DNA from 3 places in the Streptomyces sp. WM6372 genome. Region 1 is predicted to be linked to each of the others. Evidence: riboswitches for the same ligand, from Rfam matches in the RefSeq annotation. Region 1 holds a riboswitch; each other region holds the start of a gene.
The links. Region 1 has a riboswitch for cyclic di-AMP ahead of ADK52_RS02770 (transglycosylase family protein). Riboswitches for the same ligand answer to the same signal wherever they lie in the genome.
Positions count from the first base shown of each region.

Region 2: linked by a shared signal. The riboswitch ahead of ADK52_RS08865 (M23 family metallopeptidase) and the one ahead of ADK52_RS02770 (transglycosylase family protein) in region 1 are both predicted to bind cyclic di-AMP.
Region 3: linked by a shared signal. The riboswitch ahead of ADK52_RS21590 (M23 family metallopeptidase) and the one ahead of ADK52_RS02770 (transglycosylase family protein) in region 1 are both predicted to bind cyclic di-AMP.

Region 1 covers NZ_LGDB01000014.1:36,839-41,085, reverse strand. The annotation lists gene ADK52_RS02780 (cytochrome P450) at 1-113, shown strand, start outside; gene ADK52_RS02775 (LysM peptidoglycan-binding domain-containing protein) at 216-1,262, shown strand; cyclic di-AMP (ydaO/yuaA leader) riboswitch at 1,545-1,715, shown strand; gene ADK52_RS02770 (transglycosylase family protein) at 1,718-2,413, shown strand; gene eno (phosphopyruvate hydratase) at 2,765-4,051, shown strand; gene ADK52_RS02760 (FtsB family cell division protein) at 4,179-4,247, shown strand, end outside.
Region 2 covers NZ_LGDB01000093.1:49,790-54,036, forward strand. The annotation lists gene ADK52_RS08855 (MBL fold metallo-hydrolase) at 1-289, opposite strand, end outside; gene ADK52_RS08860 (SGNH/GDSL hydrolase family protein) at 463-1,245, opposite strand; gene ADK52_RS08865 (M23 family metallopeptidase) at 1,412-2,428, opposite strand; cyclic di-AMP (ydaO/yuaA leader) riboswitch at 2,433-2,641, opposite strand; gene ADK52_RS08870 (tyrosine-protein phosphatase) at 2,920-3,738, shown strand; gene ADK52_RS08875 (aspartate aminotransferase family protein) at 3,766-4,247, opposite strand, start outside.
Region 3 covers NZ_LGDB01000191.1:140,393-144,639, reverse strand. The annotation lists gene ADK52_RS21600 (M16 family metallopeptidase) at 1-620, shown strand, start outside; gene ADK52_RS21595 (M16 family metallopeptidase) at 641-2,008, shown strand; cyclic di-AMP (ydaO/yuaA leader) riboswitch at 2,193-2,352, shown strand; gene ADK52_RS21590 (M23 family metallopeptidase) at 2,365-3,159, shown strand; gene ADK52_RS21585 (GntR family transcriptional regulator) at 3,322-3,987, shown strand; gene ADK52_RS21580 (HPr family phosphocarrier protein) at 4,158-4,247, opposite strand, start outside.

The sequences.
Region 1 (4,247 bases):
GTCTGCCGGATCTGGAACTCGCAGTTCCGCCCAACGACCTTCGCTGGCGCGGGGGTCTGATCATGCGTGGCCTGCGCACTCTTCCCGTCACGTTCACACCCCGAAACCCCTGAACGCTCCCTGACCGTAAGTCAGCCCCCGGCAAGAGTTGTTACTGACGTGCTAAGAAGGCTAGGTTCTGCCGTTACCCAGCCGTTATGCGAAAGGTGCAGCTCATGCGTTCCGGGAACGGCCGCCACAGACGCCCCCGCCAGGTACCCGCGATAGTCGTCACCGCCGGAGTGACCGGTTCCGCGTTGGCCCTGCCGCTGCTCGCCGCCACCGGCGCGAGCGCAGCAGACACCTCCACGTGGGACAAGGTCGCCGAGTGCGAGAGCGGCGGCTCCTGGAGCGCCAACTCCGGCAGCGGGTCCTACGGCGGACTTTCGTTCACGCAGGAGCAGTGGAACGCTTCTGGCGGCCTCGAATTCGCCGAGCGCCCCGACCTCGCGAGCCGCTCGCAGCAGATCGCCGTCGCCGAGCGCGTGCTGGGCACCCAGGGCGCCCAGGCCTTCGGGCACTGCTCGGAGTCGGCCGGACTGACCCAGCAGGGCCCCGCGGCGGCCGTGGACCCGGGCCTGCCCGGCACGCTCGGCCCGATCGCCCCGAGCCCCTCGCGCCCCGACGACTCGGTCCCGGCCGGCGGCTCCGGCGCGAAGGCGCGGGACTTCGGCGCCCCCACCCCGGCTCCGGCCCCGGTCTTCACGCTTCCGCCGGCGCCGCTCGCGCCCAACAGCGGACTGCCCGTCATGCCCGACCCGGACGCGCCGTCCACCTCGCCGAGCGCCCCGGTGCTCCCGGGCACCCCCGGCGACCCGACGACCCCGGGCACCCCGACCGCGCCCGCCGACCCGACGGCCCCGGGGAGCCCGAGCACGCCCGGGAGCCCGACGGACCCGACGGCTCCGGTCGATCCGGCCGACCCGACCGCTCCCGGCACCCCCTCGGCCCCGGGCACCCCGGGCGCCACCACCGACCCGGCCGGCATCCCGGACCCCTCCGGCACCGGCAAGCACCGCGGTACGCCCGCTCTTGAGCTGCCCGCCGCGTCTGACGCGGCGTCGGATCCCTCGTACACGGTCCGGGCGGGCGACAGCCTGGCCACGATCGCGTCTGCCAAGGGGGTCAAGGGCGGCTGGAACGCGCTCTACCAGGCCAACGAGCAGGTCATCGGCGATGACGCCAATCTGATCAAGCCCGGTCAGAATCTGGATCTAAGTTAGAAATAACGGCACTTCGGACACCCGGAAAAGGCTGAATGTCCGTTATCTGCAAGTGAGACATGTGTCTCTTCCGGTCAACTGGCGTGTCCCGCCTGGAGCCTTCCGCAAACCCCGCCCTCACCTGCGCAAACGCTGGTGGGGGGAGGGCAAGTAGGGGCCGTTTCTCCCCGGTGTTCCTCGTTGAACATCGGGGAGAGACCTGTCTACCTTCTGAGTCGCCCGCCACCGCGGGCTCCTTCGACCGCATCGCCGAATCCTGCCGGCGGACGGAGGGAACAGTCGTCGCGTCAAGCGCCGAAGGCAGGAGCGGGGGAACCAAGGTAGGCGCCGGGAGCGGCCGTTGAGAGACGGCCGGGGAACCGGCTAGGGGTTAAGTCGTGCGCCAGTCGCACGGCCGGGCACTCATCAGCCCGAACCCGACAGCTCACCTCGTAGGCGTCGGTGAGGAGAACTCCATGCTGATTTCCGGCAAGGGCAAGCACCGCCGCGCCTCCAAGGCCGCTCGCATCGTCACGCTCGCCGGTGTCACCGGTGTCGTCGTCGCCGCCCCCCTGATGGCGGCCGGATCGGCCTCCGCCGCCACCGCCGGTGAGTGGGACCGCGTCGCGCAGTGCGAGTCCGGCGGCAACTGGTCCATCAACACGGGCAACGGCTACTACGGCGGCCTGCAGTTCTCGTCCTCCACGTGGGCCGCGTACGGCGGCAAGGCGTACGCCGCGCAGGCCAACCAGGCCTCCAAGTCGCAGCAGATAGCCATCGCCGAGAAGGTCCTCAAGGGCCAGGGCAAGGGCGCGTGGCCGTCCTGCGGCGTCGGCCTCTCCAACTCCTCTTACACCGGTGGTGGTACGACCGACACCCCGAAGAAGACGGAGACGAAGACCGAGACCAAGAAGACCCAGCCGAAGAAGACCGAGCCGAAGAAGGAGACCAAGCGCGAGACCCCCGCGCCGGTCACCCGCTCCGAGCGCGCCGAGGCCCCGGCCGTCAAGACCGGCAACGGCTCGTACGAGGTCAAGTCCGGCGACACCCTGGGCACCATCGCCGAGGCCAACGGCGTCAAGGGCGGCTGGGAGAAGCTCTTCGAGCTCAACAAGGACATCGTCTCGGACGCTGACCTGATCTTCCCGGGCCAGATGCTGAAGCTCAGCTGAATCCTGCAGTAACAACCGCGGCCGCCCGTGCGGCGCCGCGGCGTCCCGACCGCCCGGCGCGTCTTCCCCTCACGCGCCGGGCGGCGGCGTTTCCCGGGATCCGGCCCGGCCCGGACCGGCGCGGACCGGCGCGGACCGACCCGGAAGTGGCTCCGGACCGGCCCCAGCCCGCTCCTCTGTGCCGGCGGTCAAGGCCCCTATGTCCCGTAAGGCGGGTATTCGGGCCCTTTTTCGTCCCAGGAGGCGGGCGGTCGGCAGGCCGAGTGCCCGGATCCGGTTAGGCTCTAGTCGGCGGGGCCATCCCACGGCCCGACATGCCACCGCACACCCAGCGTCACATCCCAGAAGGAGATGCTCGTGCCGTCCATCGACGTCGTCGTAGCCCGGGAAATCCTGGACTCCCGAGGCAACCCCACGGTCGAGGTCGAGGTGGGCCTCGACGATGGCAGCACCGGCCGTGCTGCAGTTCCGTCCGGCGCCTCCACCGGTGCCTTCGAGGCCATTGAGCTCCGCGACGGTGACCCCAACCGCTACATGGGCAAGGGTGTCGAGAAGGCCGTCCTCGCGGTCATCGAGCAGATCGGCCCGGAGCTCGTCGGCTACGACGCCACCGAGCAGCGCCTGATCGACCAGGCCATGTTCGACCTGGACGCCACCGACAACAAGGGCTCGCTCGGCGCCAACGCCATCCTCGGCGTGTCCCTCGCCGTCGCGCACGCCGCGTCCGAGGCCTCGGACCTCCCGCTCTTCCGCTACCTCGGCGGCCCGAACGCGCACCTGCTGCCCGTTCCGATGATGAACATCCTCAACGGTGGGTCGCACGCCGACTCCAACGTGGACATCCAGGAGTTCATGATCGCCCCGATCGGCGCGGAGTCCTTCTCCGAGGCGCTGCGCTGGGGCGCCGAGGTCTACCACACCCTCAAGAAGGTCCTGCACACCAAGGGCCTCTCCACGGGCCTGGGCGACGAGGGCGGCTTCGCCCCGAACCTGGAGTCCAACCGCGCCGCGCTCGACCTCATCGTCGAGGCCATCAAGCAGGCCGGCTACACCCCGGGCAAGGACATCGCGCTCGCGCTCGACGTCGCCGCGTCCGAGTTCTACAAGGACGGCAAGTACGAGTTCGAGGGCCAGTCCCGCTCGGCCGCCGAGATGACCGAGTACTACGAGGAGCTCGTCTCCGCGTACCCGCTCGTCTCCATCGAGGACCCGCTGTACGAGGACGACTGGGCCGGCTGGAAGGTCATCACCGACAAGCTGGGCTCCAAGGTCCAGATCGTCGGCGACGACCTCTTCGTCACCAACCCGGAGCGCCTGGCCCGCGGCATCGAGGAGGGCTCCGCGAACGCCCTGCTCGTGAAGGTGAACCAGATCGGTTCGCTGACCGAGACCCTCGACGCCGTCGAGATGGCCCAGCGCAACGGCTTCAAGTGCATGATGTCGCACCGCTCCGGCGAGACCGAGGACGTCACCATCGCCGACCTCGCCGTCGCCGTGAACTGCGGTCAGATCAAGACCGGCGCCCCGGCCCGCTCGGACCGCGTCGCCAAGTACAACCAGCTGCTGCGCATCGAGGAGATCCTCGACGACGCCGCCGTGTACGCCGGCCGCAGCGCCTTCCCGCGCTTCAAGGGCTAATCACGGCAGCCCCTCCGGGGCTGGCCTCCGTACGTCCCCGCACTCGGTCCCGTACCGTGTGCGGGGACGTATTGCGTAGCGCGTACCACGCACCTGGAGACAGAGGGACATAGGGGAGGCGGGATCAATGGCCGGGAACCGGGATCGGTTCTCCACCTTCTCCACCGCGACCAGGCTCAAGCAGCTCGGCGAGCGG
Region 2 (4,247 bases), on a different contig from region 1:
GCAACCCGCTCACCGGCGGTTTCGCCAGTTCGGCGAGGGTCGTCGGGTACACGGGGATCGGCGCGCCCGGGTTGCGCCGGGTCCGCTGCTCCTTGTGGAAGTAGATCTTGGCGAACTCCATCATGGAGCCGGAGGGCCTGGTCCGGGCCCCGACCGGGTTCTGGAAGACGCCGTCGGCGAAGTTCGGCGAGCGCCGGATCCGCTCCAGGCGGGCGCCGGACGGATCCGCGCCGAAGGCTTCGGGCCGCAGGGCGCGCAGCCGAGGACGCAGGGGACGGGAGCCGGTCAAAGCGCCTCCTGGGAGGGTGGGGCGGATGGTCGTGAGGCCGTATGGAATACCGGTCTACCACGTTGCCAACGCGCACCGGCCCCGAAGGATTCCGCCGCGCGCCTCCGTCCTCGCACCCGCTCCTCCCGTCCCCTCCGTTGCCCTCCGTCCCTCCGTTCCCCCTCAGTCCCTGCCTACAGCGGCAGCAGGTCCGGACGCTTCGCCTCCACGTGGTCCCCGGAGGACTCCCCGCGCAGCCGCCGCCCGATCCAGGGCACCAGGTACTCCCGCGCCCACTGGATGTTGTCCCGGGTCACGTCCACCGAGCCGCGCGGCTGCTGCGGCGGCCACGGCTGGTCGGGGTCGGCCGGCACCTCCAGCCCCAGCACCTGGGCGGCGCGCAGCGCGACCCGGGTGTGCCCCTCGGGCGACAGGTGCAGCCGGTCGTCGTCCCAAGCCCGCCGGTCCTGTACGGACTTCAGGGACCAGAGGTCGAGCACCGGGCAGTCGTAGCGGTCGGCGATGGCGCGCACGTGCGCGTTGTACGTCGCGATCTTGCCCCGCAGGTGCTTGAGGACGGGAACGCCGCGGGTGTCGAAGCCCGTGGTGATCATGACCTGGCCGACGGCCCCGGAGAGGTCGGCGACCGCCGCCTCGAACCGCTCCGCCGCGTCGTCCGGGTCGCTGCCGGGCCGGATGATGTCGTTGCCGCCCGCGCAGAAGCTCACCAGGTCAGGTGCGAGCTCCTTGGCCCTGGGGACCTGTTCGGCCACGATCTGGTCGAGGAGGCGCCCCCGCACGGCCAGGTTCGCGTACCGGAATTCGTTTTCCTCGTGCTGATCGGCCAGGAGTACGGCCAGCCGGTCCGCCCAGCCGAGAAAGGTCTCCCCGGGTCCCGGGTCCCCCACACCCTCGGTGAAGCTGTCCCCGATCGCCGCGTACGAGCCGATGGTCTTGAGTGTCGTCGTCGCTGCCACGAGAACACATCCTTCACCCCGACGCGTGAGCTACGCCACCGTAGGCAGGGGTTGACGGACCGTGATCTATACCACCTGGTCGGTACGGAATAACAGCGCGTGAGGCCGGGACCCCCCTCGGGTCCCGGCCTCACGTGTCCGGCTGCCTCTCCGACGGCGGGAGCCGTCAGATGCTCACGCCCTTCGAGCGGAGGTAGGCCAGCGGGTCGATGTCCGAGCCGTAGGACGGCCCGGTGCGGATCTCGAAGTGCAGGTGCGGGCCGGTCGAGTTGCCGGTGGAGCCGGAGAGGCCGATGGTCTGGCCGCCGCTGACGCTCTGGCCGACCGAGACGGAGAGCTGGGAGAGGTGGCCGTACTGGGAGTACTTGCCGTCCGCGTGCCGGATGACGACCTCGTTGCCGTACGCGCCGCCCCAGCCGGCGGAGACCACGGTGCCCGCGCCGACGGCGCGGACGGTGGTGCCGGAGCTCGCGACGAAGTCGACACCGGTGTGGTAGCCGCTGGACCACATGGCGCCGGGGGTCTTGTACTGGGTCGAGATCCCGCCACCGCCGACGGGGGCGACGAAGCCGGCGGCGCTGACCGTACCGGCGGCCGACGTGGCGGCGGTGTTCTTCTTGGCCGGCGCGGGCGCGGCGGCGGGGGCCGGCGCGGCGTCCGCGGAGCCCTTGGCGTCCGAAGCCGGGTTCGACGCCGAGTCCGCACCCGGGTCCGAGGACTTCTTCGCGGGGGCCGGGGCCGCCTTCTCCGCCGGAGCCGGAGCCGGAGCGGGAGCCGGAGCCGCCTCGCCCTTCGCGCCGAGGGTCAGCTTCAGCCCGGGGTGGATCAGCGAGGGGTCGGTGCCGACGGCCTCGCGGTTGTCGGCGTACAGCCGCTGCCAGCCGCCCGACAGGTGGCGGTCCTGGGCGATCTTGGAGAGGTAGTCCCCCGGCACGACCGTGTAGACGGCCGAAGTGGCCGGCGAGCCCTGCTCGGCAGCGGCGGGCGCGGCCCGGAGCGCCGCCGGAAGCTGCGGGGCCTGCACGGGAGCCGCCGCGGGGGCGGCGGCCGGGGCGCCGGCCGCGTGGGCGCCGGCGGCACCCAGCAGCGGCAGCGCGAGGGCCGCACCGCCGGTGCCCGCGACGGCGAAGCCGCGCGCCACGGAACGGGACTTGGGACGTCGGTGCTTACCCTGTGCAGGCATGGCGAATTCCTCTCCGTCGCCTGCGAGGTGAGCTGTCGGGTTCGGACTGGAGATGTCCGGCCGCGCATGAACAGAACATGAACGGCTTCACCCCGAGCTGCTCCGATGCGAATGATCGGGAACAGCGGCCTACCTGGTTCCCCCGCTCCTGCCGCGCGCGTGAATAGTCGGGTGCGGTTTCCGGACGGCGGCAGGATTCGGCGGTCCATCCGGATCGATCGCGAAGGTAATCGAGTTGAGCCGCACCGAACAAGCCACGAATTTCCTGACGGATTCACAGAATCGGGAATCCGCCGGAATTCCGGTCACCCTGCGTCCATTCCCCGGCGCCAACAACCGCGCCGGCCGGGCCATTCGGCATTGACGATCAGGCACTCACGGTCACCGTATGATCTGGCTCACGGGGCCGCGCCCGATCTCGCCTCCGGTGATGGCAAGTTGGTCCCAAGTAGTGTAATTCGGACAGAACGCGACGATGCGGAGGAGTTCCCGTGACCCAGCAGATACCCCGGCCCCCGCGAACGGAGCCCGTACCGGAACCCGAGCTCGCGGAGGTGCGCAACTTCCGTGACGTGGGCGGCCTCCCGACCACCGACGGGCGGAGGGTCAAGCCGGGAATACTGTTCCGTAGCGGACATCTGGCACATGCCACCGAAACCGATGCAGAATTCCTCGCATCGCTCGGCCTGCACACCGTCTTCGACTTCCGCAACAACGCCGACCACGCCCTGGAGGGGGCCGACGTCGAGCTCCCCGGCGTACGGAACGTCAACATCCCGCTGTCGGATCCGGCCGACGGCAAGGAGTTCTGGAAGATGGTCCGCGACGGCGACGTCGAACAGCTCCGCGGGCTCCTCGGTGACGGAAAGGCCGCCGCCCGGATGGCCAACTCGTACCGCACGATGATCGAGAACCGCACCCCCGAGCACAGCCGGGTCCTGCACGCCCTCGCCGAGGACAGTGTTCCGGCGCTCATGCACTGCGCGGCCGGCAAGGACCGGGCCGGCCTGTCGATCGCCGTCACCCTGCTCGCGCTGGGCGTCGAGCGCGAGGCGATCGTGGCGGACTACCTGGAGTCCAACGCCCCGCACCGCCGCTACCGCGTGCGCCGCGGCAGCGATGCGCCCGAGGCCCGCTCCCCCGAGGTGATGGAACTGCTCGCGCCGCTCTTCGACGCCCGCACCGAGTACCTGACGGCCGCCTTCGACGCCATCGACGAGCACTGGGGCGGGCTCGACCGGTACCTCGCCGAGGGCCTCGGGCTCGCGCCCGAGACCATCGACCGGCTGCGGGACCGGCTGCTCGACTGAGCCGGCCCCGCGAAGAGGAGCAGGCCGTCAGCCGCCGCCGACGGCCTGCTTCACCAGTGTCCTGCCGAAGTCCCACATCAGGGCGCCCCCGCCGTGCGCCTCGTCCATGACCTCGCGGAAGGCCCCGACGAACCGGTCGACGTCCCCCTCGTCCACGATCAGCGGCGGGATGAGCTTGATGACCTCCAGGTGGTCGCCCGAGACCTGCGTCAGGATGCGGTGCTTCTGCAGCAGCGGCACCACGACCATCTGCGCGAAGAGCCCCTTGCGGGCCGCCTGGAGCATGGTCCACCGGCTGCGCAGCCCGAGCGAGGACGGCCGCCCGAACTCGATGCCGATCATCAGGCCGCGCCCGCGCACCTCGTGGAGCAGCTCGTACTCGTCCACGAGCGCGGCGAGCCGCCCGCGCAGCAGGTCGCCCGTCGCGCGCGCGTTCGCGACCACCGACTCGTCCTCCATGACGGAGAGCACCGCGAGCCCGGCCGCCATCGCCTGCGCGTTGGAGCCGA
Region 3 (4,247 bases), on a different contig from region 1:
TGGGCCGCCAGCTGCGCGAGGAGATCGTCGAGGAGGTCCCGGCCCGTGCGCTGATGGCCGCCTACCGGCTCCCGCACGACGGCACCCGCGAGTGCGACGCGGCCGACGTGGCCCTGACCGTGCTGGGCGGAGGCGAGTCCTCCCGGCTGCACAACCGCCTGGTACGCCGTGACCAGAGCGCCGTCGCCGCCGGTTTCGGCATGCTGCGCCTCGCCGGTGCGCCCTCGCTGGGCTGGCTGGACGTGAAGACCTCCAGCGGCGTCGAGGTGCCCGCCATCGAGGCGGCCGTCGACGAGGAGCTCGCGCGGTTCGCCGCCGAGGGCCCGACCGCCGAGGAGATGGAGCGCGCCCAGGCGCAGCTGGAGCGCGAGTGGCTGGACCGGCTGAGCACGGTGGCCGGGCGCGCCGACGAACTGTGCCGCTTCGCGGTGCTGTTCGGCGACCCGCAGCTGGCGCTCAGCGCGGTCGGACGCGTCCTCGACATCACCGCCGAGGAGGTGCAGGCCGTGGCCGCGGCCCGGCTGCGCCCCGACAACCGCGCGGTGCTGGTGTACGAGCCGCTCCCGGCAGAAGCCGGCGAGAACGGTGCGAGCGACGAGAACGAAGGGGCGGAGCAGTGAGCGACACCGCAGCCGTCACGATGACCTTCCACCCGCAGCCCCAGGCCGGGCAGGCCCGGCCGTGGGCCTTCCCGGCCCCCGAGCGCGGCTCGCTGCCCAACGGCCTGACCGTACTGCGCTGCCACCGGCCCGGCCAGCAGGTCGTCGCCGTCGAGGTCAACCTCGCCGCCCCGCTGGACGCCGAGCCCCAGGGCCTGGACGGCGTGGCGACCATCATGGCCCGCGCGCTGTCCGAGGGCACCGACAAGCACTCCGCCGAGGAGTTCGCGGCCGAGCTGGAGCGCTGCGGCGCCACGCTCGACGCGCACGCCGACCACCCGGGCCTGCGGGTCTCCCTGGAGGTCCCGGCCTCCCGGCTGGCCAAGGCGCTGGGCCTGGTCGCCGAGGCCCTGCGCGCACCCGCCTTCGCCGACAGCGAGGTCGACCGGCTGGTGCGCAACCGGCTCGACGAGATCCCGCACGAGCTGGCCAACCCGCAGCGCCGGGCCGCCAAGGAGCTCTCCCGGCAGCTCTTCCCGCAGGCCCTGCGCATGTCCCGGCCGCGCCAGGGCACCGAGGAGACGGTCGCCCGGATCGACTCCGCGGCCGTACGCGCCTTCTACGAGGCCCACGTACGCCCCGCCACCGCCACCGCGGTCGTCGTCGGCGACCTGACCGGGATCGACCTGGACGCCGTCCTGGGGGACACCCTGGGCGCCTGGACCGGCAACTCCGCCGAACCGCTCCCGGTTCCGCCGGTCACCGCCGACGACACGGGCCGCGTGGTCATCGTGGACCGGCCCGGCGCGGTCCAGACGCAGCTGCTCATCGGCCGGATCGGGCCGGACCGGCACGACCGGGTCTGGGCGGCGCAGGTGCTCGGCACGTACTGCCTGGGCGGCACCCTCACCTCGCGCCTGGACAAGGTGCTGCGCGAGGAGAAGGGCTACACGTACGGCGTGCGCGCCTTCGGCCAGGTGCTGCGCTCCACCGCCGACGGCAAGGGCGCCTCGATGCTCGCCATCAGCGGCTCGGTGGACACCCCCAACACCGGCCCGGCGCTCGACGACCTCTGGAAGGTGCTCCGCACCCTCGCGGAGGGCGGCCTGACCGACGCCGAACGGGACGTGGCGGTGCAGAACTTGGTGGGCGTGGCCCCGCTGAAGTTCGAGACGGCCGCGGCCGTCGCCGGCACGCTCGCCGACCAGGTCGAGCAGGAGCTTCCGGACGACTACCAGGCGCAGTTGTACGCGCAGCTGGCCCAAACGGGCACGGTGGAGGCGACGTCGGCCGTCCTGGCCGCCTTCCCGGTGGACCGCCTGGTCACGGTCCTGGTGGGCGACGCCGCGCAGATCGAGGAGCCGGTGCGGGCCCTCGGGATCGGTGAGGTCACCGTCGTCACCAACTGACGGACTCTCCAAGGGGCTCCGGCGGCTTGTCCGCCGGAGCCCCTTTTGTCTGTTTAGTGGAGAGGTTGCTCGTATGGGGTGTGGCGTATGCAACAAAAACGCGTGTCTGTTTGGCGATTGACTGATGATCCGCCTAGCGTCGGCCGTGCTGTCCGTCAGTTGTACGCGCCGCATCCGCGGCACCGGGCAGCGATCGCCGAGTCCCCGTCAGGCGCGAGCCTGGGGAGCCGGGGACCCACATGTGTCCCTGGGGTGAATCGGACCGCCTCGTCAGAGGGGGCCCGTAGGAGACCTTCCTGCTCCGAACCCGTCAGCTAACCCGGTAGGCGAGAAGGAAGGAAAGGATCAGCCCCTTCATGGCGTTTGGCAGTCGTGCCGCCGGTAAGCACCGTGGTTCCAGTCGTCTGAGCCGCAAGACCGCCGGTTACGCCGGCATAGCCGCCCTCGCCACCACCGGTGTCGTCGGCTCCCTCGCAGGCCCGGCGTTCGCCGCCTCGGACCAGGCCCCCTCCATGGAGGACACCGGCCTGAACGCCGTCGTGACCGCCGAGGACCTCCCCGGCCAGATCGAGGCCCAGGCCGACGCCCAGGAGCACGCGGCCGAGGCCGCGGCCCTCAAGGCGAAGGCGGAGGCCGACGCGAAGGCGCGCGCCGCCGAGGCCAAGCAGAAGGCCGAGGAGAAGGCGAAGGCCGAGCGCGACGCCGCCGAGCGTGCCGCCCGCGAGGAGGAGCGCAAGCGCCTCAACACCTTCGTCGCCCCCGTCGACGAGTCCTACATCAGCACCCAGTGGCACGCGGGCGGCGGCATGTGGTCCTCCGGCAGCCACACCGGCATCGACTTCCACGCGGCCTCCGGCACCACGGTGCACGCGGTCGGCATCGGCACCGTGGTCGAGGCCGGCTGGGGCGGCGCGTACGGCAACAACGTCGTCATCAAGCACGCCGACGGCACGTACACGCAGTACGGCCACATGTCCTCGCTGAGCGTCTCCGTCGGCGACCAGGTCACCGCCGGCCAGCAGATCGGCCTGTCGGGCTCCACCGGCAACTCCAGCGGCCCGCACCTGCACTTCGAGGCCCGTACCGGCGCCCAGTACGGCTCGGACATCGACCCGGTCGCGTACCTGCGCCAGCACGGCGTCAACGTCTGACCCGCAGCACCGAACCGAAGGCCCCGGCTCCCCGAGCCGGGGCCTTCGTGTTGGCTGTAAACATCTGCTATTTCCGCCCGCGCTCGGAATTTATCGCCCGGTGCAATAGAGTTCCCGTACGACAGTCGGCAGTCGGAGTCGGAATGAGGCGGAGGTCCGGACTTGCGTATTCCTGCGCACGCGGTATGCACGGCAATCCGCGAAGACATCGTCTCCGGGGTCTTCGAACCGGGCGCCCGGCTGACGGAGGAACTGCTGGCCCGCCGGTACGGGGTCTCCCGCGTCCCCGTCCGCGAGGCGCTGCGGACCCTGGAGTCCGAGGGCTTCGTCACCACCCGGCGGCACGCGGGCGCCTGCGTCGCCGAGCCCACCGAGCAGGAGGCGGCCGACCTCCTGGAGCTGCGCCTGCTGCTGGAGCCGCTGGCGGCCGCCCGCGCCGCCCGGCGGCGTACCGAGGGCCACCTCAAGGTGCTGCGCGGGCTGGTCAGACTGGGGCAGGAGCGGGCCAGGCGGGGTCAGGGAGAGGACCTGCGGTCCCTGGGTGGCTGGTTCCACGAGACCCTCGCCCAGGCCTCCGGCAGCCCTGGGCTGATCGTTCTGCTGACGCAGATGCGGCACAAGGTCGCCTGGATGTACGCCGTGGAGGCGCCGGCCCGGCCGGTGGACTCCTGGGCGGAGCACGGCGCGATCGTGGACGCGGTCGCCCGCGGCGACGCCGAGCGGGCCCGGGCGCTGACCGCGGTCCACGCGGACCGTGCGGCCGGGGCGCACCGGCTGCGGGTGAGGATTTCGCAACATGCCGTAAACACGGCGAGCGGTCCGCATTAACAAAGTCCGCGTATTAAAGAGTGGGGACTGCGGCTGAATTCCCGCCGCATACGCTCTCGTCCTGCGCGCCTGCGATGAATTCCCGAAAACGGCGGAACGAAGAAGCCGCGGCCACCGGAATAGCGGTGGTGGCCGCGGCTTCTTCGTGTGCCCGGGGTGAACCCGAAGGGTCAGACGGTCTCGGGGAGCTCCTCGAGGCCCTCGGCGACCAGCTTCGCGAGGCGGTCCAGCGCCGCCTCGGCGCCCTCGGCGTCGGACGC